Regions from separate parts of the Cellulomonas sp. KRMCY2 genome, predicted to be linked through region 1. Evidence: riboswitches for the same ligand, from Rfam matches in the RefSeq annotation. Region 1 holds a riboswitch; the other holds the start of a gene.
What was found. Region 1 has a riboswitch for cyclic di-GMP ahead of K415_RS0114245 (BldC family transcriptional regulator). Riboswitches for the same ligand answer to the same signal wherever they lie in the genome.
Positions count from the first base shown of each region.

Region 2: linked by a shared signal. The riboswitch ahead of K415_RS23020 (GGDEF domain-containing protein) and the one ahead of K415_RS0114245 (BldC family transcriptional regulator) in region 1 are both predicted to bind cyclic di-GMP.

Region 1 is NZ_JAGF01000001.1:3,018,150-3,033,821, reverse strand. It holds gene K415_RS0114310 (L-threonylcarbamoyladenylate synthase) at 1-288, opposite strand, end outside; gene prmC (peptide chain release factor N(5)-glutamine methyltransferase) at 285-1,202, opposite strand; gene prfA (peptide chain release factor 1) at 1,199-2,290, opposite strand; gene rpmE (50S ribosomal protein L31) at 2,449-2,670, opposite strand; partial or broken gene rho (transcription termination factor Rho) at 2,804-4,824, opposite strand; gene thrB (homoserine kinase) at 5,083-6,024, opposite strand; gene thrC (threonine synthase) at 6,038-7,108, opposite strand; gene K415_RS0114275 (homoserine dehydrogenase) at 7,109-8,437, opposite strand; gene lysA (diaminopimelate decarboxylase) at 8,633-10,027, opposite strand; gene argS (arginine--tRNA ligase) at 10,024-11,703, opposite strand; gene K415_RS0114260 (FadR/GntR family transcriptional regulator) at 11,821-12,477, shown strand; tRNA gene K415_RS0114255 (tRNA-Arg) at 12,515-12,590, shown strand; gene K415_RS0114250 (hypothetical protein) at 12,734-13,762, opposite strand; partial or broken gene K415_RS25170 (zinc ribbon domain-containing protein) at 13,790-13,858, opposite strand; gene K415_RS0114245 (BldC family transcriptional regulator) at 14,027-14,257, opposite strand; cyclic di-GMP riboswitch class I at 14,275-14,351, opposite strand; gene K415_RS0114240 (MalY/PatB family protein) at 14,509-15,672, shown strand, end outside.
Region 2 is NZ_JAGF01000001.1:3,700,841-3,716,512, reverse strand. It holds gene K415_RS23025 (alpha/beta-hydrolase family protein) at 1-112, opposite strand, end outside; gene K415_RS0117515 (MFS transporter) at 159-1,373, opposite strand; gene K415_RS0117510 (TetR/AcrR family transcriptional regulator) at 1,378-2,070, opposite strand; gene K415_RS0117505 (DUF4386 domain-containing protein) at 2,140-2,850, shown strand; gene K415_RS0117500 (hypothetical protein) at 2,907-3,302, opposite strand; gene arsB (ACR3 family arsenite efflux transporter) at 3,336-4,433, opposite strand; gene K415_RS0117490 (helix-turn-helix transcriptional regulator) at 4,430-4,756, opposite strand; gene K415_RS0117485 (flavodoxin domain-containing protein) at 4,900-5,415, opposite strand; cyclic di-GMP riboswitch class I at 5,619-5,693, shown strand; gene K415_RS23020 (GGDEF domain-containing protein) at 5,709-7,271, shown strand; gene K415_RS0117470 (MFS transporter) at 7,299-8,540, opposite strand; gene K415_RS0117465 (metallophosphoesterase) at 8,683-9,567, shown strand; gene K415_RS0117460 (SDR family NAD(P)-dependent oxidoreductase) at 9,590-10,354, shown strand; gene K415_RS0117455 (bifunctional 2-methylcitrate synthase/citrate synthase) at 10,419-11,531, opposite strand; gene prpB (methylisocitrate lyase) at 11,583-12,503, opposite strand; gene K415_RS0117445 (MmgE/PrpD family protein) at 12,503-14,032, opposite strand; gene K415_RS0117440 (GntR family transcriptional regulator) at 14,029-14,715, opposite strand; gene K415_RS0117435 (stealth family protein) at 14,852-15,672, opposite strand, start outside.

The DNA.
Region 1 (15,672 bases):
GGGCCAGAACGCCTCGACCATGTCCCGGGCGAGCGGCGGGAGGTCGGCGCACAGCCCGTCGAGGGTGCGTAGCTCGGGGACCAGCACGGGCGGTGGCATCTGGCGCCCCCGCCCCTTGGCCGCGAGGAGCGCCGCGACCGCCTGCGGGTTGAACGCATCGGCGCCGATGCCGTAGACGGTGTCGGTGGGCAGCACGACCAGCGCACCGCGGGCGACCGCGTTGACGGCCTCGTCGATCGCCGGGCCCCACGAGCCCGGGTCGGTGCAGTCCATGACGGAGGTGGTCACGGCCGCGAGTCTTCCACGTCGGGCCCGCTCCGCCGTGCCACGACCATGCGGTCGCGACCGGTCAGGTCCTGACGCGTCTCGACCTGCTCGAAGGCGCCGCCGGCGCGGACGAGCTCACGGACCGCCTCGGCCTGCACCTCGGCGTGCTCCATGACGAACAACCCGCCGGGTACCAGGAGCCTCGCCGCCGCCTCGACGACGCCGGCCGGCACGGTCAGCCCGTCGCGGCCCAGGCCGTACAGCGCGACGGCGGGGTCGTGCTCGCGCACCTCGGGGTCGACCGGGACGGCATCGGGCGGGATGTACGGCGGGTTGGCGACCACGACGTCGACCGTCCCGTCCAGGGTCCGCAGAGCCGTCCTGGCGTCGCCGCGCACGAGGTGGACGGCGGCGTCCTGCGCCGCCTCGACGTTGCGCAGAGCCCAGCGGTACGCCTCGGCGTCGAGCTCGACCGCATGGACCTGCGCGCCCGGGACCTCGTGCGCCACGGCGAGCGCGATCGCACCCGAGCCCGTGCACAGGTCGACGACGACGACGCCGGGCCGCCGGGCGAGGACGGCCGCCGCCTCGTCGACCGCCGCCTGGGCGACCTGCTCGGTCTCCGGCCGGGGGACGAACACGCCGGGCCCGACGGCGAGCTCGATGGTGCGGAACGGCGCGGTCCCGGTCAGGTGCTGCAGCGGTACCCGAGCGGCACGCCGGGCGACGAGCGTCCCGAGCCCGGCCGGCGCGGGCCGGCCGAGAACGGCGGCGGTGCGGACCTCACCCCGCGAGACGCCGAGCACGTGCGCGGCGAGCAGCTCGACGTCGGCGCGGGCGGAGTCGATGCCTGCGTCGGCGAGCACGCGCGCCCCGGAGCGCAGGGCGCTGTCGAGCGAGGGCGAGTCCGGGGAGCCGTCCGGCGGCGCGCTCACAACCCGGCCCCCGCCTCGGCGAGCCGCGCGGCGTCGTCGGCGTCGATCGCCGAGCGGACCACGGGGTCGAGGTCTCCGTCGAGCACCTGGTCGAGGTTGTAGGCCTTGAACCCGGTCCGATGGTCGGCGATCCGGTTCTCGGGGAAGTTGTACGTGCGGATGCGCTCGGAGCGGTCGACGGTGCGTACCTGGGACCTGCGCGCCTGGGACGCCGCTGCGGCGGCCTGCTCCTGCTGGGCGGCGAGCAGGCGCGCACGCAGGATGCGCATCGCCTGCTCCTTGTTCTGCAGCTGCGACTTCTCGTTCTGGCAGGACACGACGAGCCCGCTGGGCAGGTGCGTGATCCGGACCGCCGAGTCGGTGGTGTTGACGGACTGCCCGCCCGGACCGGACGAGCGGTACACGTCGATGCGCAGGTCGTTCGGGTCGATCCCGACCTCGGCCGCGTCGTCGGCCTCCGGCAGGGCCACCACCCCGGCGGCAGACGTGTGGATCCGGCCCTGGGACTCGGTGACCGGGACCCGCTGGACGCGGTGCACACCGCCCTCGTACTTCAGGTGCGCCCACACGCCGTCCTCCGGCGCGACTGTGCCGCGCGCCTTCACGGCGATCGTCACGTCCTTGTAGCCGCCCAGGTCCGACTGCGTCGCCTCGAGCACCTCGGTCTTCCAGCCGCGGCGCTCGGCATAGCGCAGGTACATCCGGAGCAGGTCCCCGGCGAAGAGGGCAGACTCCTCGCCACCCTCGCCCGCCTTGATCTCGAGCAGGACGTCCCGGGAGTCGTCCGGGTCACGCGGGACGAGCACCCGGCGCAGGTCCGCGGCGGCGTCGTCGGCCGCGCGGCGCAGGGTCGGAAGCTCCGCGGCGAAACCCGCATCGGACTGTGCGAGCTCCGCGGCCGCGTCGGCGTCGCCGGTGGCCTGCTGCCACGCGCGATAGGCGGCGACCACGCGACCCAGCTCGGCGTACCGCCGCCCGAGGGCGCGGGCCCGACCGGCGTCGCCGTGCACGGCGGGGTCGGCCAGACGGGCCTCGATCTCACCGTGCTCGGAGAGCAGCGGGATGACCGCATCGAACGCCTCGCCCATCGCCCACCTCCCGTTCCGCCACCCCAGCTGTCAGACCGACGACCCCCGCACGGCGGCCGAGCCCTCCGGACAGACGACGACGCCGGTGGGACGTGCCGTCCGGGCGCTGCGCGGTGCTGCGCAGGCGGACGGCGGCGTGACCCACCGGCGTCGAGGAGCTACTTGGCGGCGTCGGCCTTCTTGCCGTACCGCGCCTCGAAGCGGGCGACGCGGCCGCCGGTGTCGAGGATCTTCTGCTTGCCCGTGTAGAACGGGTGGCACGCGCTGCAGACGTCGGCGTGGATCTGGCCGGACGTCGCGGTGCTGCGCGTCGTGAACGTGTTGCCACAGGTGCAGGTCACCGTGGTGGTGACGTACGCCGGGTGGATGTCCTTCTTCACTGGGGCTACTCCTCATCTGGAAGTCGCCGGGTCGTGGGCGGGTTCGCACACGTGAACCGGGGACCAAGGGGACAGTCTGCCAGAACGCCTGGTGAGGTCGAAACCTTCCCGGGCGGACCGGCGGTCGAACGGGTCAGTCCTTGCCCATGCCGGGCGTCGTCTTCTGCACCTGGAGCAGGAACTCGACGTTCGACTGCGTCTCGCGCAGCTTGCCGAGCAGCAGCTCGATCGCCTGCTGCTGGTCGAGTGCGCTCATCACCCGACGCAGCTTCCAGTTGATCTTCAGCTCGTCCGCCGGGATGAGGATCTCCTCGCGGCGCGTGCCGGAGGCGTCCACGTCGACTGCCGGGAAGATCCGCTTGTCCGCGAGCATCCGGGAGAGCTTGAGCTCCATGTTCCCGGTGCCCTTGAACTCCTCGAAGATGACCTCGTCGGCCTTGGAGCCCGTCTCGACCAGGGCCGTGGCCAGGATGGTCAGCGACCCTCCGTGCTCGATGTTGCGCGCCGCACCGAAGAACCGCTTGGGCGGGTACAGGGCGCTGGAGTCGACACCACCGGACAGGATGCGGCCCGATGCCGGCGCCGCGATGTTGTAGGCACGACCCAGTCGGGTGATCGAGTCGAGCAGCACGACGACGTCCTGGCCCAGCTCCACGAGCCGCTTGGCCCGCTCGATGGCGAGCTCCGCGACTGTCGTGTGGTCGTCGGCCGGCCGGTCGAAGGTCGAGGCGATGACCTCACCCTTGACCGTGCGCTGCATGTCCGTGACCTCTTCGGGGCGCTCGTCGACGAGCACGACCATCAGGTGGACCTCGGGGTTGTTCGTGGTGATCGCGTTGGCGATCGCCTGCAGCACGAGGGTCTTGCCCGCCTTGGGCGGGGAGACGATCAGACCGCGCTGGCCCTTGCCGATCGGGGCGACCAGGTCGATGACCCGCGTGGTCATGATGTTCTGGGCGGTCTCGAGGCGCAGGCGCTCCTGCGGGTACAGCGGGGTCAGCTTGCCGAAGTCGGGCCGGTTGCGGGACTCCTCGATGGTCATCCCGTTGATGGAGTCCAGCCGGACCAGGGCGTTGACCTTGCTGTTGCGGCCCTGGGGCAGCTGCTCGCCCTCACGCGGCTGGCGGACGGCGCCGATGATGGCGTCACCCTTGCGCATGCCGTTCTTCTTGACCTGGTTCATCGACACGTAGACGTCGTTGTCCCCCGGCAGGTAGCCCGAGGTCCGCACGAAGGCGTAGTTGTCCTTGATGTCGAGGATCCCGGCGACGGGCAGCAGCACGTCGTCGTCGCTGACCTCGACCTCGTCGTACCCGGCGAGGTCGCCGGGGCCGGTGCGCTCACGCCCGCGCTTGTTGCGGTCACGGTCACGGTAGCGACCGCGGCGGCGGCGCCGCCCGGCTCGTCCTCGAACGCCTCGGCGTTCCGGCCCTGACGGGGATTGCCCTGGGCGCCCTGGCGGCTCTGGCCGCCGTCGCGAGCCTGACCACCCTCGCGGCTCTGGCCCCCGTCGCGGCTCTGGCCCCCGTCGCGGGCCTGACCACCGTCACGCGCCTGACCACCGTCACGGCCCTGACCACCGTCGCGGTTCTGGCCACCGTCGCGAGCGCGGACGGGCTCGGTGGACTCGGTCTGCTGCTCGCCCTCGCCGACGCCAGGGGCGCCCTCGGGACGCCCTGCACGGCGCGAGCGCCGACCACCCTCGACGGTCACCGCGCGTGCGGCCGCTGCGGCCCGGGCAGCGCGGTCGTCGGGGCTCTCGCCACCGACGGTCCGTTCCGTCCGGTCGCCGCGCTCCACGTGGCGCTCGGTGTGCTCACGCGCGCCGGTCGTCACGGTGTGCTCGGCCTGCTCACGCGCGCCGTTCGTCACGGCGCGCTCGGCGGTCCGGACCGGAGGGGATGCCTGCACCCGGGACTCGCCGTCCACCCGGCCACCGGCCACGGCACGTGTTGCGCCGGAGCGGTGCTCGCGGATCGCGGTGACCAGGTCACCCTTGCGCATCGCTGAGTTCTTGGGGACGCCGAGCTCGGCCGCGAGGGCCTGGAGCTCAGGCAGCCGGAGCGTCGACAGTGCGCCGCTCCGGGCTGTGCTGTCCGAGGCGCCCGCGGATGCCGCAGGGCTGCCTGTCGCAGCCTGGATGGTGTCTGACACGAAGGATCCTTCCCCCTCGTCGTCGGCCCGCTCACCTGAGGTGGGGCCGCGTGGAAGACGTCCGGGCCGTGCCCGGATCGTTGGTCAAGCCACAGTCAGGTCGTACGCGAAAGGGTCGACCTTGAGGTGGCTTGGTCCCCTCCGACCGTCGGGGATCCGCGCAACGATGACAGCGCGTTTTCCGCTCGGGGAACCGGGGAGATGACGCAAGGCTATCACTGCCGGTCCGCACCCGCTCACACCCGCCCGCTGCGAGCGTCAGAGCCGCTCTGCCAGCGCGCCGTCCGCTGCGATCCCCGGCATCAGGACCTGCCAGCCGGACTCGGTCATCCCGTCCGGGCCCGGCGCACCGAGCAGCTCGGCCCGCACCCGGGCTGCCGCGTCGCCGTCGCTCGCGCGTTCGAGGACGAGCACCGACGGCCCGGCCCCCGAGACCACCGCCGCCTGGCCCGCCGCGCGCAGCGCCCGGACCAGCTCGAGCGTGGTCGGCATCACGGCCGACCGGTACTCCTGGTGCAGCCGGTCGACGGTGGCGTCGAAGAGCAGCTCGGGCCGATGGCACAGGGCCTGCACGAGGAGCGCGGCACGCCCGGCGTTGAACGCGGCGTCGGCGTGCGGGACGGTCGCCGGCAGGACTCCGCGGGCGGTCTTGGTCGCGCACCGAACCGACGGGACGAGCACGACCGGCACGACGTCGGCGTGCACCGGCAGGGCCGTCGCATGCGGTCCGTCCGGGCTGGTCCACGCGATCGTCGCCCCACCGAGGATGGCCGGGGCGGCATTGTCCGGGTGGCCCTCGAACGCCGAGGCGATCCGGAACGCCGCCGTGTTGCTCAGCGCCTCGGGGTCACCGATGAGCATCCGCACCGCGAGGATCCCCGCGACGACGGCGGCCGCGGACGAACCCATCCCCCGGCCGTGCGGGATGGTGTTGTGGCAGATCAGGTGCAGACCCACCTGGGGCGCGCCGACGTCGTCGAGGGTCGCCCGGATGGCGCGGACGATCAGGTGGTCCTCGCCCGTCGGCAGCTCCGTCGCGCCCTCGCCGAACACCTCGACGGTCACGTCGGGGTTGCCCAGCGCCCTGACCTCCACGGTGTCGAAGTGGGCGAGGGCCAGACCGAGCGCGTCGAAGCCCGGGCCGAGGTTGGCGCTGGTCGCCGGGACCCGCACCCGGACGTGGTCGCTGCCGAGTCGCATCGTCGTGGCCGGCTCAGTCGAGCTCGAGCGCATCGGCGATGGACACGACGTCCGCCGGCACCCGGACCGGCTGGACCTCGGACCCGTCCGCCGTGCGCAGGGCCCACTGCGGGTCCTTCAGGCCGTGACCCGTGACCGTGATCGTGATGCGTGCGCCGGCGGGTACCCGACCCTCCCGCGCGAGCGCGAGCAGGCCGGCGACCCCGGCGGCCGACGCCGGCTCGACGAAGACGCCGACCTTGCCCGCCAGGATCCGGTGCGCGGCGAGGATCTGCTCGTCCGTCACGGCCTCGATCAGCCCACCGGACTCGTCACGCGCCGCGAGCGCCTGGGTCCAGGACGCCGGGTTGCCGATCCGGATGGCGGTGGCGATCGTCTCCGGCTCGGTGATCGGGTGGCCGACGACGATCGGCGCCGCGCCGGCCGCCTGGAAGCCCCACATCACCGGTGTCCTGGTGGCCGGCCCGTCGGCGGCGTACTCCGTGAAGCCCTTCCAGTACGCGGTGATGTTGCCGGCGTTCCCCACCGGGAGCACGTGGATGTCCGGGGCGTCGCCCAGCGCGTCGACGATCTCGAACGCGCCGGTCTTCTGCCCCTCGATCCGGTCGGGGTTGACCGAGTTGACGAGCTCGACCGGGTACGCCTCGGCGAGCTTGCGGGCCGCGACCAGGCAGTCGTCGAAGTTGCCGTCGACCTGCAGCAGACGAGCACCGTGCGCCACGGCCTGGCTCAGCTTGCCCATCGCGATCTTGCCGTCCGGCACCAGGACGGCGCAGGTCATGCCCGCGGCGGTGGCATAGGCGGCGGCCGACGCCGAGGTGTTGCCGGTCGAGGCGCACACCACGACGCGCGCACCACGCCCGGCGGCAGCGGAGATCGCCGTCGTCATCCCGCGGTCCTTGAAGGAGCCCGTCGGGTTCATCCCCTCGACCTTCAGGTACACCTGGGCGCCGGTCAGGTCCGACAGGTACGGCGCCGGCACCAGGGGCGTGCCACCCTCGCCGAGGGTCACCACGTGCGCGAGCACGTGTGCGGGCAGACGGTCGGCGTACTCGGCGATCACGCCACGCCACTGGTGGGCCACCTAGGCTCCTTCGACTCTCAGGACGGAGACCACCGCGGCCACGACAGGCAGCCCGGCGAGGTCGGCGACGGTTGCGGACAGTGCGGCGTCGCGTGCGGCGTGCGTCACGACGAGCAGATCGGCCTGGCCGCCGCCCGCGACGGTCGCCTGACCCTGACGGACGACCTCGATCGACACGTCGTGCCCGGCGAACACCTGGGCGACCTGGGCCAGGACACCCGACCGGTCCGCCACCCGCAGGTGGATCTGGTAGCGGGTCACCGCCTCGGCGATGCTGTGCACGGGAAGCTCGGCGTAGCTCGACTCGACCGGACCCTTGCCGCCGAGGACCCGGTGCCGGGCCACGGTCACCAGGTCACCGAGGATCGCGCTCGCCGTCGGCGCGCCGCCCGCACCGCGCCCGTAGAACATCAGCTCACCGGCGGCCTCAGCCTCGACGAACACCGCGTTGAACGCCCCCCGGACGCCCGCGAGCGGGTGGCCGAGCGGAACCAGCGCGGGGTGCACCCGCACGACGATCCCGCGGGTGTCCCGCTCGTCGTCGTGCCCGGGCGAGCCGACCCGTTCGGCGATCGCGAGCAGCTTGATCACGTGCCCCGTCTCGGCAGCCCACGCGACGTCGTCCGCCGTGATGCCGAGGATCCCTTCGCGGTGGACGTCGTCGACGCTCACCCGGGTGTGGAAGGCGAGCGAGGCGAGGATGGCGGCCTTGGCGGCGGCGTCGTAGCCCTCGACGTCGGCGGTGGGGTCCGCCTCGGCGTACCCGAGCTCCTGCGCCTGCTTGACGGCCTGCGCGAGCTCGAGCCCGACCGTCGCCATCTGGTCCAGCACGTAGTTGGTGGTGCCGTTGACGATGCCCAGGACCCGCGTCACCCGATCACCGGCGAGGGACTCGCGGACCGGCCGCACCAGGGGGATGGCACCGGCGACCGCCGCCTCGAAGTAGAGGTCGACCCCGGCAGCGTCGGCAGCGGCATAGAGCGTCGGCCCGTCCTGCCCGAGGAGCGCCTTGTTCGCGGTCACGACGGCCGCTCCCCCGGCGATGGCACGCAGCAGCAGCGAACGGGCCGGCTCGATGCCACCGAGCACCTCGACGACGACGTCGGCGCGGTCGACCAGCGACGCCGCGTCACTGGTGAGCAGCGCACGGTCGATCACCGGGTCCCGCTGCGCGTCGAGGTTGCGCACCGCGATGCCGACGAGCTCGAGCGGCGCACCGACGCGGGCGGCGAGATCCGTGGCCTGGCTGGTCATCAGTCGTGCGACCTCGGTACCGACGACGCCGCATCCGAGCAGGGCGACGCGCACTGCGCCGTCATGGGCTCCCACGGGTGGTCCGCCTCTCGTCGTCGTGCTCGTGCGGCACTGCTCAGGTCGTGCGTCTGCGTGCAGGACCCCAGGCCGCGCCCAGGATACGGGTGCGACCCCTCGGCCGGGACGGGTGTCCGCGGCGGACGTCCGGCGCACCCTCGGCGGCGGCGACCACGCCGTCCGGTCGGCGAGGTCGTCCACCTGGGCGGGTGGTCAGCCGACGTCGAGTGCGAGCAGGTCGTCCTCGGTCTCGCGCCGCACGATGACGCGCGTCCCACCGGCGCGGACGGCCACGACGGGCGGCCGCGGGACGTGGTTGTAGTTGGAGGCCATGGACCGACCGTAGGCACCCGTGACGGGGACCGCGAGCAGGTCACCGGCCGCGACGTCGGCCGGCAGGGCCACGTCGTGCACCAGGATGTCGCCGCTCTCGCAGTGCTTGCCGACGACCCGCGCCCGGACGGTGCCGGGACTGCCACGGCGCGAGACCACGGCGGCGGTGTAGTGCGCGCCATAGAGGGCCGGCCGCAGGTTGTCGCTCATCCCGCCGTCCACCGAGACGTACGTGCGGGTGAAGCTGCCGGTCCCGTCCGGACCGGCGGCGTCGACGGTGACCGGCTTGACGGTGCCGACCGTGTAGAGGGTCAGGGTCGTCGGCCCGACGATCGCGCGACCGGGCTCGACCGAGATCCTCGGCACCGGGGTGTGCAGGTCGGCGCACGCGTCCTGGACCACGCGTGCGACGTCCTTGGCGATCCGCGACGGGTCGAGCGGCACCTCACCCGGCAGGTAGGCGACGCCGTAACCGCCGCCGAGGTCGACCTCGGCGACGAGGTGCCCGGTCACTGCGGCCAGCTCGGCGCGCAGGTCCAGGATGGTGCGCGCTGCGACCTCGAACCCGGACGGGTCGAGGATCTGCGAACCGATGTGGGAGTGCACGCCGAGGAGCTCGAGCTCCGGGTGGTCCAGGACGGCCCGCAGCCCGGCGAGCGCCTGGCCGCCGGCGACGGACAGCCCGAACTTCTGGTCCTCGTGCGCGGTCGAGATGTACTCGTGCCCGCCGGCGTGCACACCCGTGGTCACCCGGACCATGACCGGCGCGCGGCGGAGCATCGCCTCCGGGTGCCTCGCGCGGTACCGCCGGACGGCCTCGGCGACCCGGGCGACCTCCGGCAGCGAGTCGATCACGACGCGCCCGACACCGGCTTCCAGCGCCCGGTCGATCTCGGCATCGGACTTGTTGTTCCCGTGCAGGCCGATGTCGGGGCCCGGGACCCCCGCGCGGAGCGCGACCGCGAGCTCGCCGCCGGTGGCCGTGTCGATGCGCAGGCCCTCCTCGACGGCCCACCGCGCGACAGCGGTGCACAGGAACGCCTTGCCGGCGTAGTAGACGTCGACCTCGGTGCCGATCGCGGCGAAGGCCTCGGTGAAGGCCGCCCGGAACGTCCGGGCGCGGGCCCGGAAGTCGTCCTCGTCCAGGACGTAGACCGGTGTGCCGTGCTCGGCCGCGACGGCGCGCAGGTCCACCCCGGCGACGCTCACCGCGCCGTCCGGACCGACGACTGTGCTCGCCGGCCAGACCTGAGGGTCGAGGCCGTCGGGACTCACATGCGCTCCGGCGCGCTCACGCCGAGCAGCTCGAGACCGTTCGCGAGCACCGTGCGGGTCGCGTCGTTGAGCCACAGCCGGGTCCGGTGCACGTCGGTGACCTCCTCGTCGCCGAACGGGCTGACCCGGCGCTGGTCGTACCACTTGTGGTAGGCCCCGGCAAGCTCCTCGAGGTACCTGGCGACCCGGTGCGGCTCCCTCAGCTCGGCCGCCTGCGCGATGACCCGGCCCAGCTCGCCGAGCTTGGCCAGCAGCGTCGACTCGCTGACGTGGTCCAGCAGCGACGGGTCGAAGCCGTCCTCGCGCCGGACCCCGAGCTCGAGGGCGTTGCGCCCGACGTTGACCGTCCGGGCGTGGGCGTACTGCACGTAGTAGACCGGGTTCTCGTTGGTGGCCCTGGCGAGCAGGTCGAGGTCCAGGTCGATGCTCTGGTCGGCCGACGAACGTGCGAGCGAGTACCGCGCGGCGTCGACGCCGACCGCGTCGACCAGGTCGTCGATCGTCACGATCGTGCCGGCGCGCTTGCTCATCTTCATCGGCACGCCGCCCTTGACCAGGTTGACCATCTGGCCGATGAGGATCTCCAGGTTGACCCAGGGCGTGTCACCGAAGGCCGCGCACATCGCCATCATCCGGCCGATGTACCCGTGGTGGTCGGCGCCGAGCATGATCACGACCCGGTTGAAGCCGCGCTCCCGCTTGTCCAGGTAGTAAGCCAGGTCGCCGGCGATGTAGGCGGCCTCGCCGTCGGACTTGACGATGACGCGGTCCTTGTCGTCGCCGAAGTCCGTCGTGCGCAGCCAGGTCGCGCCGTCGGCCTCGAAGATGTGCCCGAGCTCGCGCAGCCGTGCGACGGCCCGGTCGACGGCCCCCGACTCGTGCAGGGCGTCCTCGTGGAAGTACACGTCGAACTGGACCCGGAACGCGCTGAGCTTGGCCTTGATCTCGGCGAACATCAGGTCGACGCCGCGGACCCTGAAGACCTCCTGCGCCTGCGCGTCCGGCAGGGTCAGCGGATCGGGCTCGCCGGCGGTGGTCGCGTCGAGGATCACCTGGTCGGCGATCTCGGCGATGTACTGGCCGCCGTACCCGTCCTCCGGAGCGTCCTGGCCCTTGGCGCGGGCCAGGAGCGAGCGGGCGAACCGGTCGATCTGGGACCCGGCGTCGTTGAAGTAGTACTCGCGGGTCACCTGGGCGCCGGACGCCTCGAGCATCCTGGCGAGCGAGTCGCCGACGGCTGCCCAGCGCACCGAGCCGATGTGCAAGGGTCCGGTCGGGTTCGCCGAGACGAACTCGAGGTTGATCCGCTCGCCGGCCAGCACCTGCGTGCGGCCGTAGGTCGTGCCCGCCTCGACGATGGTGCGCGCGAGCTCACCGGCCGCAGCGGTCTCGAGGGTGATGTTGAGGAAGCCGGGGCCCGCGACGTCCGCCGTGGCGACGCCGGGGACCGCTGCGATCCGTGCCGCGAGGATCTCGGCCACCGCGCGGGGCGCCAGGCCGGCCTTCTTCGCGAGCTGCATCGCCACGTTCGTCGCCCAGTCGCCGTGCTCGCGTGAGCGTGGTCGATCGACTGTCACGACCGCCGGCAGATCACTCACCTGCAGGGGAAGAGCACCGTCGGCGACGGCCTGGGCCAGGACGGCGCTCAGCGCCAGGGACAACTCAGCAGGGGTCACCGCGCAAGCCTACCGAGCACGAGATGCGACTGAATCGGGTGAACTCGGACCTGGGGAGATGCGCCGAGGGTCCCCGGCGGTGTTGACTGCGTCTCACGCCTACACCCCGGAGATGGGATGACTCGCCGCACGAACCTGATCGACCTCGCCGTCGGACGTCTGCGCCAGCAGATCACGTCCGGCGCGTGGGCGGTGGGTACCCGCATCCCGGCCGAGCCGTCGTTGACCGAGCTCATCGGGGTCGGGCGCAACACCGTGCGTGAGGCGGTCCAGTCCCTCGTCCATGCCGGGATGCTCGAGCGGCGGCAGGGATCAGGCACCTACGTGATCTCCGACTCGGAGCTGGGCAACGCAATGGGCCGCCAGCTCGCCGGCGCCCACCAGCGCGACGTCCTGGAGGTGCGCCGCAGCCTCGAGGTCGAGGCCGCCCGGCTCGCGGCGATGCGCCGCACCGACGAGCAGATCGCCGAGCTCCGGGCCCTGCGCGACACCCGCTCCGCTGCGTACGCCAGCGGCGAGCTCGACCGCATGGTCGAGGCCGACCTCGTGCTCCACCGCACGATCGCCCAGGCGGCGCACAACCCGGTGCTCCTGGCCCTGTACGAGAACCTGCAGGATGCGATCAGCGAGAACATCCGGTTCAACTTCGAGCACCCGGTGCACGACGACGACTCGCACCACGCCCTGGTCGAGGCCGTCGCCGCCGGCGACGCCAAGGCGGCCGTCGAGGAGATCGACCGCTACCTGACCGATCTCATCGGGGACGTCATCTGAGGCGTGGCCCAGGACTGGTAATCTTCTGCAGCACCCCGCCCGCGTAGCTCAGGGGATAGAGCGTCCGCCTCCGGAGCGGAAGGCCGCAGGTTCGAATCCTGTCGCGGGCACCATGTGATGTCGCAGGGCATCGACATCGACGTGATGTCGCAGGGTTCGCTGCCCCGACCCGTCCGGAACCTCATCGGCAGGCCCAGGTTGACGGCTGGGATCCGTCTCGTCGCGCGCGGCGGACGGCCGTGCCGGTCAAGGCCCGTCAGCGTGAGCCGGTCACGTCATCCACCTCGAAGGTCACGGCGTGCGCGGCGAGGCCCATCTGGCCGGCGAGCGCCTCGGCGCTGTCCCGCGTGAAGGACCCGGACATCTCCACCCGTCCGTCCGCGATGACGGTGCCGACCGACGGCGCGGTGACGACCACGCCGTCAAGAACCATCGCGATCTGGTTCTGCGGTGGGACGAGTCCCTGCAGCCGGGTCGTTGCGTCGCGGAAGGCGTCCGTGCCTGCTGGGCCGAGCTGGAGCGTCACCACCCACTGGTTGGTCTGGTCACCGTTCGGCCCCTCCCGCAGCCCCGCGCTCGCGCTCTCGATCGCCGAACCAGGGATCTCCACGGGACCGAGGACGTACTTCGCCGAGCCGTCGCCGTCGCAGGAGACGAGCGCCTCGCTGTCCGTACCGCCGGCGGGCAGGCGGTTCGCGGGGTCCGTGCAGTCCAGCGCGTCGTACGACGCGAGGACGCTTCCCGTGACGTAGTACGCGGCGTCACTGGGCGAGTCCGGGCCCGCCTTCGGCTCCACCTCGACGGTTTCGGCTCCTGGCTCGGCCGGCTCAGGGGACCCCAGTGCCAGCACCGGCCGGAAGGCGAGCTGCACCGGTCTGCTCACCATGTCGATCGTCGCCTGGTCGGGCTCCTTCGGCAGACTCACGACGATCGTGCCGTCGCTCGTCTCCACGACCTGCGCGTCGGTCACGCCCGCGACGCCCAGCCGCTGTCGGACCACCGCCGCCGCCTGGGCGAGTGTCTCGCCCGTGACCTGCGTCCCGTCCCCGGCGACCGGCCGCAACGTCACTCCGGGGCCGCGCTGCTCGGCCCCCTGCGTCGTCCCGGGTCCGGTCGACGGGTCGGACCGGTCCTGCTTGGCCGTCTGGACGTTCGCCGTGGCGATCGAGAACCCGATCGCGGCCACCACCGCGACCCCGAGCACGAGCACCGGGACGACGATCGCGGGACGCAGTCCCCGGCTGCGGGGCGTGGCTCCCGGCGGCAGCGGCGAAGGCGGAGCCACGCGCGGCTCCGACGGTTCGGGCAGACGGGACCCGCACGACGCGCAGGAGCGGGCGTCCGGCTCGGCATGCGCGCCACACGATGGGCAACGAGGCATCAGATGTGCGTCCCTTCCGTGCGCCGGCGTACCTGTGCGAGTCCGTGCGCCGACGCACCTGCGCGAGCGCGCAGCGGCTCCGTCGTCGGACGCATCCCGAACGTAGCGGTTGCGCGGACATGACGAGGGCCCCACCCGTCGAGTCGGGTGGGGCCCTCGTCAAGCCTGTCAGTCCTCGCTGGCCCGGGGCTGCGGGACGCCGGTCAGCAGGCCGCGGACCTCGGCCTCGCTGTAGCGGCGGTGGCCACCGAGCGTCCGGATGGCCGAGAGCTTGCCGGCCTTGGCCCACCGCGTCACGGTCTTCGGGTCGACGCGGAACATGCTCGCGACCTCGGAAGGAGTGAGAAGAGCGCCGGGGGCGGCGGTGCGGTTTGCGGACTGCGCGGTCTGTGAGGACATGATGTGCGCTCCTGTCGTTCGGTGTGCCCGGCCGACCCATGGGGTCCCGTTGGCTCTGCGTCCCCACCTCGCGGTGGGTTTGCCCTTGTCGCTGACACGGACAGGGTCACACAATCCGGACATCCACGCAAAGCCAGGACGGCGTTTCCCGGGTTTTTCACCCGTTCGCGCGTGATTCGGGGTCGATTGTGGTGCCCTCGACCCATCGGAGAGGTTCGAGCACACCACGTCCGCCGGGCTAGGTTGCGGGGATGAGTCGATCCGCCGAGCTGGACCAGGTACCGGACGGGTTCGACCGACGGGCGCCGCTCGACCCGCTCGCGCTGCTCGATCACCTCGACCGGCTCGACGCCGGTGCGCTGCGTCGGCGGGGCAGCCTGAAGTGGACGGCCTTCCCGACCGAGATCGCCGCGTGGGTGGCCGAGTCGGACTTCGGCACGGCGCCGGCCGTCACCGCTGCGCTGCACGCCGCGACCGAGGCCGGCGCGTTCGGCTACCTCCCCCCGGCCCTGCGCGCCGAGCTGGCCGACGCCTGCGCGCGATGGCACAGCGAGCGGTACGGGTGGGACGTGCCACCACGGTGGGTCAAGCCGGTCGCCGACGTGCTCGAGGCGTTGCGCATCACGATCGAGCACTTCTCCCGACCGGGTTCGCCCGTGATCGTGCCCACACCGGCCTACATGCCGTTCGTCACCGCTCCGCAGGAGTGGGGCCGCGAGGTCATCGAGGTGCCGCTGGTACCGGACGGCCGGCGGACGACTCTCGACCTGGACGCCCTGGCCGATGCGATCCGTGCCGGCGGGCACCTCGTCCTCCTCACGAACCCGCACAACCCGACCGGTCGGGTCTACCCGCGCAGCGAGCTCACCGCGCTGGCCGAGGTCGTCGACCGGCACGGTGCGCGGGTCTTCTCCGACGAGATCCACGCGCCGCTGGTCTACCCGGGCGCGCGGCACATCCCCTACGCCTCGATCTCACCAGCTGCCGCCGCCCACACCGTGACCGCGACCTCAGCGTCGAAGGCGTGGAACATCCCCGGGCTCAAGTGCGCGCAGATCCTGCTGAGCAACGACGCGGACGAGGCGAGATGGGCGTCGTTCGACATGCTCGCGACGCATGGCGCCTCGACGCTCGGCGTGGTCGCCAACACAGCGGCGTACCGCGACGGCCGGCCCTGGCTCGGCGCGCTCGTCGAGCACCTCGACGGCAACCGTGCCGCGCTGGCCGACGTCCTGGCCGAGCGGGCACCACAGATCGGTCACGTCCCGCCGGAGGGCACCTACCTGGCCTGGCTCGACCTGCGGGCGGCACTGGCGGCGTCGCCCGACGCGCCGCACGACCACCTCGCGCGATGGATCGGCGAACGCACCGGGGTGGCGCTGACCGACGGCGCGGCCTGCGGTCGGGCCGGGCGG
Region 2 (15,672 bases), 680 kb from region 1:
CCGAGCGCGGTCGCAGGAGCGGTACCAGGCTCATCGGCACCGAGGCCGATGCGGCAACGATCCCGGCACGCTGGCTGGCTGACAGCCGCGCGTACAGGTCACCCTGCCTCATCAGCGCTCCTGTCGACGATCGGACACCCCATCGTGTCGGACGACTGTCAACCATGACGGGCGTTCCGGCGACGGCCCGAGCCGAGGATCGTCGCGGTCGCTGCGGCGGCGAGGACGGCGAGGCTGCCGCCGAACCAGAACGGGGCATCCGAGCCCAGGCCCACCCACATCGCGCCGGCGATCAGGGAGGCGAGGAGCAGCCCGATGCCCTGGAGCGTGCCGTAGACGCCGAGCACCGTGCCACGGAGGTGCGGGGGCGCGGCCTCGGCGACGAAGGCGCGTTCGGCGCCGCTGAGGAAGGCCGTGCAGGCGCCGTAGACGACGAAGAGCAGCACGACGGCTGGTCGGGACGTGAAGCCTGCGAGCCCGAGGTACACCAGCCCGGCCAGCAGGTACCCGGGGACCAGGACGGACCTGCGGCCGAACCGGTCGGAGAACCGGCCGGAGGGGATCGCGAAGACCGACGCGGAGACGTTGAAGATCAGGTAGAGGAGCATCACCTGGGTCAGTGAGAAGCCGAGGTCCGCTGCCTTGAGGAGCAGGAACGCGTTCGAGGAGTTGCCCAGGCAGAAGAAGAAGACGGTGCCCAGGTACAGCCGTAGGCGTGCGTCCAGGGGTGCCCCGCGCAGTGTCGGCCGCACGCCGGCGGGCCGCTCGACCCGCTCCTCGCGGACGGCAGGGATGATCAGGATGCCGATGACGGCGGGCACGATCGACCAGAGGAAGGCCTGGTGGAACGCGGTACCGGTGCTGACCACCACGAGGGCGAGCAGTGCGCCGGCTGACGACCCGGCCATGTCGAGCATCTTGGCCAGCCCGAAGGAGCCACCGAGCTTGCTCTGGTCGCTGGACTGCGCGATCAACGAGTCTCGCGGAGCAGTGCGGATGCCCTTGCCGGTGCGGTCCACGACCCGTGCGAGCAGGACCCCGCCCCAGGACGTCGCCGCGAGCAGCAGGACCTTGTAGACCACGGCACCGGAGTACCCGAGGAAGGCCAGGCGCTTGCGGTGCTGGTGGACGTCGCCGAGGTAGCCGCTGAAGACCTTGAGCAGCGAGGCGAGGCTCTCGGCGATCCCCTCGATCACGCCGACCACCATGGGTGTGGCCCCCAGCGTGGCGGTCAGGAAGATCGGCACGAGCGGATAGACCATCTCGGTGCTCAGGTCGACGAACATGCTGGTCAGCCCGATGAGCAGCACGTTCGGGACGACGCGCCCGTGCCGCCGGGGAACCGGCCTGTGGTCCGGGTCCATGGCCGGCATCCGCTCAGGATCCGGAGGATGCGCGGGCGGTCATGCGCAGACCGTTGAGGAGCTGGTCCAGGACGAAGTCGTAGTGGGCGTCGCTGCCGTAGGAGGCCAGCTCGTCGGCGGCTCCGACGGTGAGCGGGTACTCGCGACGGGGGAGTGCTGCGAGCGCGGCACCGACGTCGCGGCCCGGCGTGCCGGGGTCGAGGGTGCGCGGGGCCGTGAACGACGACCAGCCGTAGTTGAGGGCGATGATCCCGCTGAAGGCGGCCACGGCGCGGGCACCGGAGAGCCCGGCCTGCTGCAGGATGCCGAGTGCGCCTTCGCCGATGCGGACGGCGCCCAGCCCCGGGTTCGGCCGGCTGAAGAGCGGCGCGACGGCCCACGGATGGCCGGTCAGCACACGCCGGTGAGCATGCGCGAATCGGCGGAGGTCATCGACCCAGTCGCCGGTCGCCGGTTCGAGCTCGAAGCGGCCGAGCACGCGGTCCAGCAGGGCGTCGACCAGTGCGTCCTTGGTGGCGAAGTGGTTGTACAGCGCCATCGGCACGGCGCCGAGCCGGCCGGCGACCGCCCGCATCGTCAGGGCGTCGAAACCCTCGGCCGCGACGTCCTCGGCTGCCTGGAGGATGAGGTCCGGGTTCAGCGAGCCGCGGGATCGTCGCGTCCGGCCCGGGTCGATGGGCGACGCTGCGTCCGGCTCGTGGCTCACGGCTCTTGACCCCCCCGGGTGTACAACGTACGTTACCGTAACGGACACCGTACATCATAGAGAGGGACCATGATCTTCAGCCACGCGCCGACCGTCTCCCCGCTCACCGGCCTCCTGCTCGTCGTCGTCCCGCTCGCGTTCAACGTCGCGTTCGCGCTGCTCGCCGCACGCTTCGACTACCCCGACATCCTGCGCCGACCGACAGCGGAGGTCCTGGCGGCGTTCCGCGCCGGCGGGACGAGCCTGGTCCTGCTGTGGTGGGCCTTCGCGCTCACGGCGGTCCTCATGGTCCCGTTGGTCGTCCTGCTCTCCGAGGCGATCGGTGACGGTGACCGCGGGCTCCTCGCCGTCACCACGACCGTCGGTGTGCTGGCCGCCGCCGTGCAGTTCCTCGGGCTCGTCCGCTGGCCGTTCCTGGTGCCCTACCTCGCCCGGGCGGACGACGAGCCCGACGCGAGCGAGGCGCGCCGGGAGGCGATCGACGTCGTCTTCCAGTCCTTCAACCGCTACCTCGGCGTCGACGTCGGCGAGCACCTCGGCTATGCGCTCACCGGCGCCTGGACCACCCTGGTCGGGATCGCCCTGGCCAGGAGTGCCGTCGTGCCGTCGTGGCTGGGAGTCGTCGGGGTCGTCGTCGGGCCGGTCCTGGTCGCCTGCTCGCTGGAGTTCGTCGGTCGCCACGAGCCGATCGGCTGGCGGCTCGCCGAACGACTCACGCCGGTGGCCTACGTCGCCTGGTCGCTGTGGCTCGTCGCCATCGGCGTCGCGCTGCTCGTGTGAACGGCGGCCGGGGCGTCGTCGGGGGCCGGCGCACCGCGTACCGGTGCGCCGTCGGGCTATCCGGCTGCGAGGGCGATGACGACGCAGGCCCCGGAGAGCAGGGCGGCGACGGGAGCCATCGTCAGTCGTTCGGGCACGCTGCGCGAGACCGCGTTCATCACGACACCCAGCAGGAAGTAGCCGGCCAGGACCCACGTCCCCACCTCGGACACCGCGTCCGGCAGGACGTCGACGAGTCCGACGCGGTCGGCGAGCACGGTGCCGAAGAGCGCGTACAGCAGGATCGAGACCGCGCTGCCCACGCGAAGACGCCCGGGGAGGACCCGGTGCCGGCCTCCCCAGGCGACGCGACCCAGCGGGGCGCCCAGGGCCAGCGCGAGCTGGAACAACGCGAGCAGGGTCAGGAGGACCAGGGCGGCAACCGCAGCGCCGGTGGCCAGCTCTTCGTTCACAGGGGTGCTCGTCTCGTCGATGTCAGGCAGTCGCTATCGGGCGGCGGCCGTCGGCCAGGTCAGGCGCCCGCGCAGCCACAGGGCCAGGTAGACGAGAGCGACGAGGACGGGGACCTCGATCAGTGGGCCGACGACGCCCGCGAGCGCCTGGCCGCTCGTCACGCCGAACACGCCGATCGCCACGGCGATGGCCAGCTCGAAGTCGTTGCTGGCCGCCGAGAAGGCCAGTGCCGTGGTGCGGGGGTAGCTCAGCTTGAGCCAGCGGGCGATGCCGAAGGCGCCGAACCACATGATGGCGAAGTAGGCGAGCAGGGGGAGGGCGATGCGCACGACGTTGAGGGGCTCGTCGGTGATGGTCCTGCCCTGGAGGGCGAACAGAACGACGACCGTGAACAGCAGCCCGTAGAGGGCGATCGGGCTGATCCTCGGCAGCAGCGTCGTCTCGTACCACTCCTGGCCGCGCAGGCGTTCGCCGAGGGTGCGGGTCAGGAAGCCGGCGACCAGCGGGATGCCGAGGAAGACCAGCACGGTCGTGGCGATGTCCCACATCGAGACGTCGAGGTCCGCGGTCGCCAGGCCGAGCCATCCGGGCAGAACCTTGAGGTAGAAGTAGCCGAGCGCGGCATAGGTCAGCACCTGGAAGACGGCGTTCAGGGCGACCAGCACCGCGGCCATCTCCCGGTCCCCGCACGCCAGGTCGTTCCAGATCAGGACCATCGCGATGCAGCGCGCCAGGCCGACCAGGATGACGCCGGTGCGGTAGGCGGGCTGGTCGGCCAGCAGCAGCCAGGCCAGGGCGAACATGACCGCCGGACCGATCACCCAGTTCAGCAGCAGGCTCGCGGCGATCATGCGCTTGTCGGCGGTGACCAGGCCGATCTCGCGGTACCGGACCTTCGCCAGGACGGGGTACATCATCAGCAGCAGCCCGAGTGCGATCGGCAGGGAGGTCTGCCCGACCTTGACCGCGTCGAGGGCGTCGTCCAGGCCGGGCACGAGCCGACCGAGCAGCAGGCCCACGACCATGGCGGTGCCGATCAGCACCGGCAGGAGCCGGTCTGTCGCGGACAGCCGGGCGACCACCGCGGTGGTGTCGGCCCTCGTGACGGCGGAGTCCGGGTGGGTGCTCATGTGCAGCTTCTCCTGGTCTGCCCGGCGGCGCGGGCACGATCGGCGAGGGCGGCGAACCGTGCGCTGACGGAGTCCAGCGCATCGGGCCGCAGCCGGTAGTACGTGTAGCGACCTGCGGGCTCGGGCTCGACCAGCCCGGCGTCGCGCAGCACCCGCAGGTGGTTGGACACGTTCGTCTGGCGGGCGCCGGTCAGCTCCACCAGATGGCACGTGCACAGCTGCTCGTCGGCCAGCAGCTCGACGATCCGGGCCCGTAGTGGCTCGGCCAGCACCCGCACGACGGCGTCCGTGCTCGGTGGGTTGCCGTCATCGATTGACACCATCTCCGGATGATATCAGTCCGTAGTGATGTCCGCGGTGCTCACTCGGTGGGCCCGTCGGTCATCGACCGACGAACGTGGGCGGCGGCCGGTGCAGCCCGAGCAGCGGCCCCCGACGAGAGCTCTGATGGCTCCCGTGGAGAGGGTCACGTGCCGAGCGCGGCCCCGATCGACCGTGCGAAGGCGTCGATCGCGGGCCAGTCGCGGCCGTCCACCTCGGGGAGCAGCGGCCGGCCCGCCGGAAGGGCGCGGACGAGTCGGTGGCGCAGGTTCAGCGCGCGTGGGTCGAGCGCGCCGTCGAAGATGCGGTGCTCCTTGGCGCCGATCGCCTCCTGCACCCCTGCCAGGCCCTTGGGCTGCGGGTCGTTGTCGGTCTCCTCGGGCAGGACCGCGCCCGGCAGTGGGCCGCTGCTGAACATCCACACCGGGCGGTCGGCCAGGGTCCGACTGTTGCGCTCGACGAAAGCGGTGGCGTCCTTCATCCAGGAGCCGAAGTACACAGCGCTGCCCACGACGACGGCCTCGTGGTCGGCGACGTCCTTCGCATCCGACACGTGGCATGCCTCGGCGGGGTGCCCGGATGCGGTCAGGGTCTCGGCGATGCGCTCGGCGATGCCGGCTGTGGCACCGTACCGACTGGCGTACGCGACGAGAACGGTCATGGTTCCTCCCCGGCCTGGCTCGGGGGCACGGCGTGCTCCGCCGACCGGTGGGACAGCACGTTGTCATGGATCGCCACGACCACATTCCACACCTGCCGCCCCCCCGCGGTAGGGACGAAGCGTGCGAACATGATGCCGCCTCCACGGTGCCTCGCGTCGCACAGCCTTCAGGCGACCCCGCGTCGTGCCGATGAGCGGATGTACCGACGAAAGGGCAAACCCGCCGCGAGGAGGGGACGCCAAGCCACGGGACCCATGAGGTCAGCCGGGCCGCCGAACGAGAGGGACCGCCGTTGATCGGGATCCAGGTGCGCGACGCCCTCGGCGCCGCGCGACGAGCGTCGGGGCGACTGTCCGGGCTGCTCGGCCGCATGCGGACGCGGGCCCGCCGGCCGGCTGGGGCCCTCGAGGCCACGCGCTGGCTGTTCGCCGTGCTGGCACTCGTGACAGTCGTGCTCGCCCTGCCCGGGACGCTCGTGGCAGCGGACGGCGTGACGGTGGTCGCTGCGGTGGCCGCAGCGGTGACCCTCGGGCTGTCCTGGGTCACGGGATACCTGCGGCGTTGCGCCCCACCGGCCATGGACGTGGTGGACGCCGTCGCGATGACGGTCTTCGCGCTGGCCGGCCCTGAGCCGGCTGCCGTCTTCGGTCTGGTCTTCGCTGCGCTGTGGTTCCGCTCGCTGTACGGTTCCGCTCTCCGAGCCGTCCTGCGGTGGGCGGTCTACGCCGCAGGGCTGATCGCTGCGGTGCCCCTGTGGCAGTACGTTCCCGGCCACTCCGTGGCGGCAGATCTGGTCCCGGTGGTCAGCGTGATCCCGACCATGCTCCTGACGCTCGTCGTGGGCCGGCAGCTCGCGGGCAGCCTGCGGGCGAGGGAGCGGATGGCCCAGCTCGACGCCGTGCACGTCTCGGTGGGGCACCGGCTGCTGGGTGTGACCGATGCGGACGAGATCCGTCGGATCGCCTGGCTGGCGACCGCCCAGATCTGCGCGGTCCTGCCGGGACTACGAGTGGTCAAGGTGACCAGGGCCGGTGGTGCGCTGCGCGTGGACGGAGCGCGCGGTGGGTTCAGCGGCGTCCCCGCGACGCTTCCCGCGGACATCGTGGCGATCGGTGGCTGCGAGGAGGGGCACGTCGCAGTCCGTGGACACGCGGAGCTGGACGCGGCGGTCGGCACGCCCTGCGCCTGGGCCTGCGTACCGATGACCGACGCGCGCAACCGACCGGGGAACGAGGGGCTGTTCCTCGGCTACCCCGGAACGGTGCCCGACGAGGCGCTGGCCGCGATCGACAGCCTGGCGAACCAGGTGGCACTGGCACTGCGCAGCAGCGACGTGCACCAGGAGCTGACCTTGCGGGCGACCCTGGACAACCTCACCGGGCTGGCCAACCGGATGTCCTTCAACGCCGCTCTCGCCACCACCCTCGAGGACACCTCCGCGCAGGACACCACGGTCCTGTTCGTCGACCTCGACGACTTCAAGGACGTCAATGACCTGTTCGGCCATGGCGCAGGTGATGAGCTGCTCCGCGAGGTCGCGGGACGCCTGCGTCGGGCCACGCGCCCGGGGGACCTGTGCGCGCGCATCGGTGGGGACGAGTTCGCCATCCTGCTCCACCGCACCGGGAGTGCGCCCGCCTCGGTGATCGCCCAGCGCGTCGTCGACGCCGTCGCGGCCCCGGTGCACCTGGACGGCGGCGTGGCGCGCGTCGGAGCCAGCGTGGGTGTCGCGACCGCGACCAGCGAGTCCGACCTCGAACAGCTGATCCACCGGGCGGACGTGGCCATGTACTCGGCGAAGGCCAACGGCAAGGGCCGGATCCAGGTGTTCGCGCCGGGCCTCGTGCGGGGCTGAACGGTCGGACCGGTACGGCGGGGTGGCTCAGGGCCGCACGCTGAGATCCGCATCGTCGTGCTCCCGCCTGCTGCGGTACAGGAACGGCACCGCCACGAGCTGGATCACCGCCCCGACGAGGTACGACGGCCCGTAGCCCCAGGCATCGGCAGCCCGGCCCAGGACCGGCTGGACGACGACTCCGCCGCTGCTGCCCATCAGGGAGTCGAAGGAGAGGACCGTCGCTCGCTGCCTCGACGGGATGAGGTCGTTCAGGTAGGCCTGGCGCACCGGTAGGGCCGCGGCCTGGGACATGCCCCACAGCACGAGCAGCAGCAGGGCGAGCACGAAGCTGTGGGTGATGCCCAGCAGCGCGAGCAGGAGCGTCGCCAGGACCACGGCGACGATCAGTGCAGAGGTCCTGCGGCGCACCATCCGCCGGATCCGGGGAGCGAGGAGCCCACCGAGCATCTGGGAGCAGGCGATGATCGCTGCCGCGAGGCCGGCGATGCCGTACGCCCCCGTGTTGCCGTACAGCTCGAGCAGGAAGGGCTGCATCGCGTAGAAGGCGTAGAACCCCACCCCGGAGGTGAACGGGGCGGCGAGCATGAGCCAGCGGACCGGCGGGTTCCGCAGCCCGTGGTCGAGGGAGGTGACGACGATGGTCCGGATCGCCTGCACAGGTGTCTGCTCTGCCTCGCGGACGTGGCCCAGGTCCTTCATGAACACGGCTGCCACGACGAACATCAGGCCCAGGGTCGCCACCCGGATCAGGTAGGGCACCCCCAACGAGGTGACCTGTGCGATGTACCCGCCGGCGACGGAACCGGCGAGCATCGCCGCACCTCCGACGACCTGCGCACGTCCGAAGACCGCCTCGAGGCTGTCCTCGAACTCCGCGAACGCAAGAGCGTCGACGAGCCACGCCTCGACGGCGCCGGAGAAGAAGGTGAACCCGAGCCCGAGCAGGACCGAGACGGCGGCCCACTGCCAGAACGGCGCGTGGGTCTGCCAGAGCAGGTAGTAGAGGAACGTCGACGCGGCCAGGACGACGGTGCCGAGCAGGTAGGAGGTCCTGCGCCCCCACGCGTCGGCGACCACACCCGTCGGGATCTCGAAGACGACCATGCCAGCCGTGAAGAACGCGTTCGCCGCGAAGGCCTCGAGGTTGGTGAGGCCGGCGTCGAGCAGGAACAGGGTGTTGATGCCCCAGATGAACGACGCGGCAAGGGTGTTCCCGAGGATCAGCACCAGATAGGTCCGCTGGACCCGCCGTGCCAGCCGGTTCATTGGCCGATCGTAGCCACGCCCCGCCCCGCCACGACCCGGCGGCGGCCGACGGTGGGACGACCGCCGGATCGTTCATCGGGTTCCCGCGCCTCGTTCACCACCGAGCCACGTACCCGTGGCCGACGAACGATCTCCTAGGCCCATGACCGTGCGCTCCGCTGAGCACCCACGCCCACTCCATCTTCTCGTGCACCTGAGCGACACCCACTTCGTCACGCCGCAGGCGCCGCTGCTGCACGGCGTGGCGGACAGCAGGGCCCATCTGGCAGCGCTCCTCGAGCGGCTCGAGGCCTCGGGTGCCCGACCTGAGGCGCTGCTGTTCACCGGCGACCTCGCCGATGCCGCCGACCCGGCCGCCTACCGGAGCCTGCGGGAGGTGGTCGAGCCGACAGCCGCACGGCTGGGCGCGCGGGCCATCTGGGTCATGGGTAACCACGACGACCGCGCGGTGCTGCGGACCGAGCTCTTGGGTGAGCCCGGGTCGACCGCGCCGTACGACGACGTCGTCATGCTGGGCGGCCTGCGGATCGTCGTGCTCGACACGACCGTGCCTGGCGCGCACCACGGCGCCCTCGCCCCGGACCAGCTGCGCTGGCTGGCGGCCGTGCTCGAGCACCCCGCCCCGGAGGGCACGCTGCTCGCCATGCACCATCCGCCGGTGCCGTGCGTGCAGGACCTCGCGATCCTCGTCGAGCTGCGGGACCAGGCGGCGCTGGCGGGCGTGCTGCGAGGGTCGGACGTCAGGGGGATCCTGGCCGGCCACCTGCACCACTCGACCTCGGCGACCTTCGCCGGGATCCCCGTCTCGGTGGCGTCGGCGACCTGCTACACGCAGGACCTGCAGACCCCGTACGGCGGCACCCGAGGGCGCGACGGTGCGCAGGCGTTCAACCTCGTGCACGTGTACGACGACACGATCACGCACTCGGTCGTCCCGATCGGTGACCACGCGACCGTCGGATCGACGATCGACGCCCGCAGGACCTCGTGGCGGTGGACCGAGATCGGCGACCGGGTGCCGGTCTGAGCCCTGCCCGTACGCTCGGGGGATGATGACCCCGGACTTCGATCTCGCAGGACACGTCGCGATCGTCACCGGTGCCTCACGGGGTATCGGCCACGACCTCGTCCTCGCGCTGGCGTCGGCCGGCGCCGTGGTCGGCGCCGCCGCGCGATCCCGCCAGGACCTCGATCTTCTGCTGGACGAGGTGCGGGGCTCCGGCGGCCGCGCCTTCGGGGTCGAGACGGACGTGACCGACGTCGCGTCCGTCCGTCGCGCCGTCCACGACGTGCTCGCGCGGGAGGGCCGCCTCGACATCCTGGTCAACAACGCGGGCCTCGGCGCGAACCACGATGCGCTCGACGTCACGGAGGCCGACTGGGACGAGCTCATGGACGTCAACCTCAAGGGTCTGTTCTTCATGAGCCAGGCCGCTGCCCGGCCCATGATCGAGCGTGGCTACGGGCGGATCGTCAACCTCAGCTCCCAGGCCGGCCTCGTCGGCATCCGGCGGCATGCCGTCTACTCCGCGAGCAAGGGCGGCGTGAACATGCTCACGAAGGTGCTCGCCCTGGAATGGGCACCCCGCGGCGTCACGGTCAACGCGGTCGCGCCGACGTTCATCCGGACGCCGGGCACCGCCGAACGTCTCGACGAGCCGGACTTCGCGGACGACGTGCTGGCCCGCATCCCGGTCGGGCGGTTCGGCACCACTGCCGACGTCGCTGCCGCGGTCCTGTACCTCGCGTCCCCGGCCGCGGGCCTCGTGACCGGCACGGTGCTCCCCGTCGACGGCGGGTGGACGGCCCAGTAGCACGCGGTCGCACCGCGCCTGGGCCGCTCTCGGGTCCCGGGCCGGTGTTCGGCTGCCCGGCCGCTCAGTGGGCGTCGAGGTGCCGCTCCGGCGACCCGACGTAGGAGCTCAGCGGCCGGATCAGGGCGTTGGCGGCCCGCTGCTCCATGATGTGCGCGGTCCAGCCGACGACACGGCTCGCGGCGAACAGCGGGGTGAAGGTCGCGGTGTCGAAGCCCATCAGCCGGTAGGCGGGGCCGGAGGGGTAGTCGAGGTTCGGCAGGATGCCCTTGCGGTCGCGCATGGCCCGCTCGAGCGTGTCGTAGAGGGCCGCCAGGTCGGGGCGGTCGTACTCGGCGACCAGGGTGTCGAGGGCCGCCTTCATCGTCGGCACGCGGGAGTCCCCGCTGCGGTACACCCGGTGCCCGAACCCCATGATCTTGCGCTTGGCGGCCAAGGCGTCGTCGAGCCATGCCTCGGCGTGACCCGCATCGCCGATCTGGTCGAACATGTGCATCACTGCCTCGTTCGCCCCGCCGTGCAACGGGCCCTTGAGCGCACCGACCGCACCGACGACAGCGGAGTACAGGTCCGACAGCGTCGAGGTGATCACGCGGGCGGTGAAGGTCGAGGCGTTGAACGAGTGCTCGGCATACAGGACCATCGAGACCCGGAACGCGTCCGCGACGACCGGCGGCGGGGTGGCGCCGAAGGTCATGTGCAGGAAGTTCTGCGCGTGGTCCAGGTCGTGGCGCGGCGGCACGAGGTCCTGCCCGCGGCGCCTGCGCTGGTCGTAGGCCACGACGGCCGGCAGCTGCGCGAAGAGGCGCACGGCCTTGTCCAGGGTGGCGCCCGGGGAGGCGTCGTCGGACGTCGGGTCGTGGGCGCCCATGACGCTCACCGCGGTGCGCACCACGTCCATCGGGTGGGCACTGGTCGGCGACGAGTCGATGGCCGCCCGCACCGGTGCCTCGAGCGTGCGGTGCTGCCGCTCGGCCGCCTGCAGCTCGGCCAGCTCGGCGGTGCTGGGCAGCTCGCCGTGCCAGAGCAGCCAGGCGACCTGCTCGAAGGAGCAGGCGGCGGCGAGCTCCTGCACGGGATACCCGCGGTAGAGCAGCGAGTTGCTCTCGGGGTTCACCCGGGAGACCGAGGTCTCGTCGACGACGACGCCGGCCAGCCCCTTGCGGATCTCGGTCATGATCGCTCCTTTGCGGTCAGCGGGTCGGTCAGCGGGTCGGTCAGGCTTCGGTCATCCCTCGTCGGGATGACGGTCGGTGGGCACCGTGAACCCGAAGACGGAGGTGTCGAAGCGCGTGTACCCCTCGTAGTCGAGGAGCTCGTAGAGCCGTGAACGGTGCTGCATCTGGTCCAGCAGCGGCTCGAGCGTCCCGTGCTCGGCGATCGCGTCGAGCCCGCGTTCTGCGGCGCCCATCGCCAGGCGGAGCAACGAGACGGGGAAGATCACGATGTTGATCCCGACGTCGGCGAGCTGGCGCGTGGTCAGGAGGTCCGACTTGCCGAACTCGGTCATGTTGGCCAGCACCGGGACGTCGACGGCCCGCCGCACGGCCTCGAACTCGGCGAGGTCGACCATGGCCTCGGGGAAGATCGCGTCGGCACCGGCATCGACCAGGAGCCGGGCTCGGTCGATCATCGCCGGGAGGCCCTCCAGCGCCCGGATGTCCGTCCGGGCCATGATCAGGAAGTTCGGGTCACGCCGCGCGTCCACCGCTGCGCGGATCCGCTTCGCCGCGGTCGTGGCGTCGACCACGAGCTTGCCGTCCAGGTGCCCGCACCGCTTGGGGTTGACCTGGTCCTCGATGTGCAGGCCGGCCACGCCGGCGTCCTCGAGCAGCTGGACGGTCCGCGCGACGTTCATCGGCTCACCGAAGCCGGTGTCCGCGTCGACGAGCGCGGGCAGGTCCGTCATCCGCGCGATCTGCTGGCTGCGGCCGGCCACCTCGGTCACGGACGTCAGACCGACGTCCGGCAGGCCGAGGTCGGCCGAGATCACCGCGCCGGAGATGTAGACGCCCTCCATCCCCTTGTCCTGGATCAGGCGGGCCGAGAGCGGGTTGAACGCGCCGGGGAAGCGCAGCAGCTCACCGGTCGCCAGCGCGGCGCGGAGCGCGAGGCGCTTGTCCGCGGCGGTCGTCGTCGAGTGCAGCATCAGAAGATCCCTTCCCTGCTCGGCACGGAGGCAAGGAGGCCGTCGGGTACCACGACGGTCAACCCGCCGAGCTCGGCGGCGGTCAGGTCGGGCAGGCGTTGCGCCAGATCGAGGAACCGATCGATCTCGGCCGGGTCCAGCACATCCTCGGCCAGGTCACGGAACTTGGCCAGGTACTGTGCGCGCGCGAAGGGTCGGGCGCCGAGCGGGTGCGCGTCGGCGACAGCGATCTCGTCGACGATCTGTCGACCGTCGGTCAGGGTGATCTCCACCCGCCCGCCGAACGCCTGCTCGGCAGGATCCGTCGAGTGGTAGCGGCGCGTCCAGCCGGCGTCCTGCGCCGTCGTGACCGTGCGCCACAGGGCCACCGTGTCCGGCCGGGTCGCACGCTGCGGCTCGTAGGAGTCCTTGTGGTGCCACCGACCGTCCTGCAGGGCGACCGTGAAGATGTACGGGATCGAGTGGTCGAGAGTCTCGCGGGACGCGTGCGGGTCGTACTTCTGCGGGTCGTGCGCGCCCGAGCCGATGACCGTGTGTGTGTGGTGGCTCGTGTGGATGACGATGCTGCGGACGGTTCCGGGCTCGCGCAGCACGGGGTGCTCGGCACCGAGCCGACGGGCCAGGTCGATGAGCGCCTGGGCCTGGTACTCGGCCGAGTGCTCCTTGGTGTACGTGTCGAGGATCGCCAGCCGGGGCTCACCCGGTCCGGGCAGGATCACGTCGTACCGCGCCTCGGGCCCGTCCAGGAGCCACGCGATCACGCCGTCCTCGCCCTCGTAGACCGGCTCCGGCGAGGTCTGGCCGCGCATCGCCCGGTCGACGGCCTCGATCGCGGCCTTGCCGGCGAACGCGGGTGCGTAGGCCTTCCAGGTCGAGATCTGACCCTTGCGCGACTGGCGGGTCGCGGTCGTGGTGTGCAACGCCTGACCGATCGCCTGGAACGTCGTCTCGACGTCGAGCCCCAGCAGGGTGCCCAGCGCCGCAGCCGCGGAGGGGCCGAGGTGCGCGACGTGGTCGATCTTGTGCCGGTGCAGGCTGATCGCCCGGACCAGGTCGACCTGGATCTCGTAGCCGGTCGCGATCGCGCGCACGACGTCGTGCCCGGACAGACCGCGCCGACGACCGAGGTGCTGCGCGACGGCGAGCACGGGGGGGATGTTGTCGGCCGGGTGCGAGTACTCCGCGGCGAGGAAGGTGTCGTGGTAGTCCAGCTCCCGGACCGCGACGCCGTTCGCCCAGGCCGCCCACTCGGGGCTGACCCGGCGCTCGGTGGGTGTCCCGAAGACGGTCGAACCGGGTGCGTAGGGGTGCGCGAGGGCTTGGTCGCGCGCGGCCGCGACCGGGCCGCGCAGCACGGAGGCCGTGGCGACGGCCGCGTTGTCGATGACCCGGTTGACGACCATGTCGGCGGCCTCGGGCGTGACGTCGACGGGGTCGGCGGCGACCTCCGCAAGCGCCCAGGCGAGCTGGGCGTGGCGGGGCAGACCCTCGGCGCTGGCGTGGACCCGGACGGTGTGGGTTCGGCTCACGACGGCACTCCTGCACTGGGCGGCTCGGGAGCACCCTCGGTGGGTGCGGCGGCGAGCGACGCGAGGATCGTCGCCAGACTCATCCGCAGGTGGACGGCGGTGGCCTGCGCGGCGAGGGTCTCGTCCCCGTCGAGGATCGCCTGGACGATCAGCAGGTGCTCGTGGGCCGCCTGCTCGAGGCGCGCCGGGTTGTCCCTGGACAGGCGGCGGGCCCGCGCCGCGTGGGTCCGCACAGTGGCCAGCGAGCGGTGCAGGTAGGGACTGGCCATCGCGTCGTCGACGGCCCGGTCCAGGTCGGCGACCAGCTCGTAGTAGCGGGTGCGCTCCGGGTCGGTCCCGTCGAGCAGGGCCGTCGCGTCGGCGAACCGCGTGCGGAGCCGGGCGAAGACCTCGGCGGAGCGGCGGCGGGCGGCGAGTCGGGCGGCCTGGGTCTCGAGGGCCTCACGGAGCTCGTAGAGGTGGCGCAGATCGCCGGGCGACAGGTCGGAGACGACCAGCGTCCGCCCTCGGCCCGGTGTGGCGAGCCCCTCCGCGGAGAGCCTGGCCAGCGCCTCGCGCAGCGGGGTCCGCGACACACCCAGACGCATGGCCTGGTCGACCTCGCTGAGCTCGGTTCCCGGGGTCAGCCGCCACGCGAGGATGTCGTCCTTGAGGGATGAGTAGACCCGCTCGCTTGCCCGCACCGTCCCGACAGTACGCCGCGGCAAGGTCATTGTATACAAAGCCTTGGTCGGCCTTGGGTGCTTCGTGCTCGCGCGCAATGACGGAGACGCTCGATGCATACAGCGCCCGTGGAGTCGCGGCCGCGCGGGTCGACCCTCAACCCGCCGTGGGGGAGTCCTGACCCTGGTCCGGCTCGCGCTCCCACGGCGCGACGATGGGGAAGTACCGCGACATGAACTCGGTCACCGCACGCGCCCTGGGCTCCGCGTCGAGCTCGGGCTCGCTGCCGTCATTGAGGCAGAAGAAGTCCCTCGACCGGGACGCGAGCAGTGCCGTCATGTCCGCGAGACCCGCGCGCGACGTCGTGTCCACGTACTTGGTCCGCGCGCCGCGCTGCACGACGGCCTGGCCGCTCATCAGCGCGTAGTAGTGGTAGAGCGAGTTGGTGACGGAGATGTCCGTGCTGGCGCGGAAGCGGCTCGCAGCCGTCCGGGCGAAGTCCTCGGGAAACTCCGCCTCCAGCTGGGCCAGCACGCTGCGCCGCAGCGGAGTGGGCGCATGGTCGAGGTGCCGGACGGTCATCCGGCCGAACCGGCCGAGCAGCAGCTTCCGGTTGACGCGCGCGCCGTTCTCGAACCCGCTGCGTGCGGCGTCGTTGCTGCCGAGCCCGATCCGGGTGGGTGACTCGATGAACTGCGAGACCCCGCCGGGCGAGAAGAACATGTCCGGCCGGACGGGCCGGCCGAAGAACATGTCGTCGTTGGAGTACAGGAAGTGCTCTGCCAGGCCGTCGATGTGGTGCAGCTGCGCCTCGACGGCGTGCGAGTTGTGGGTCGGCAGCACGCTCGGGTCGGCGAAGAACTCCTCGCTCCGGACGAAGGTGACCCCCGGGTGCTCGGCCAGCCAGGCGGGCCGAGGCGAGTCGGTCGCCACGAAGATCCGGCGGACCCACGGAGCGAACATGTGCACCGACCGCA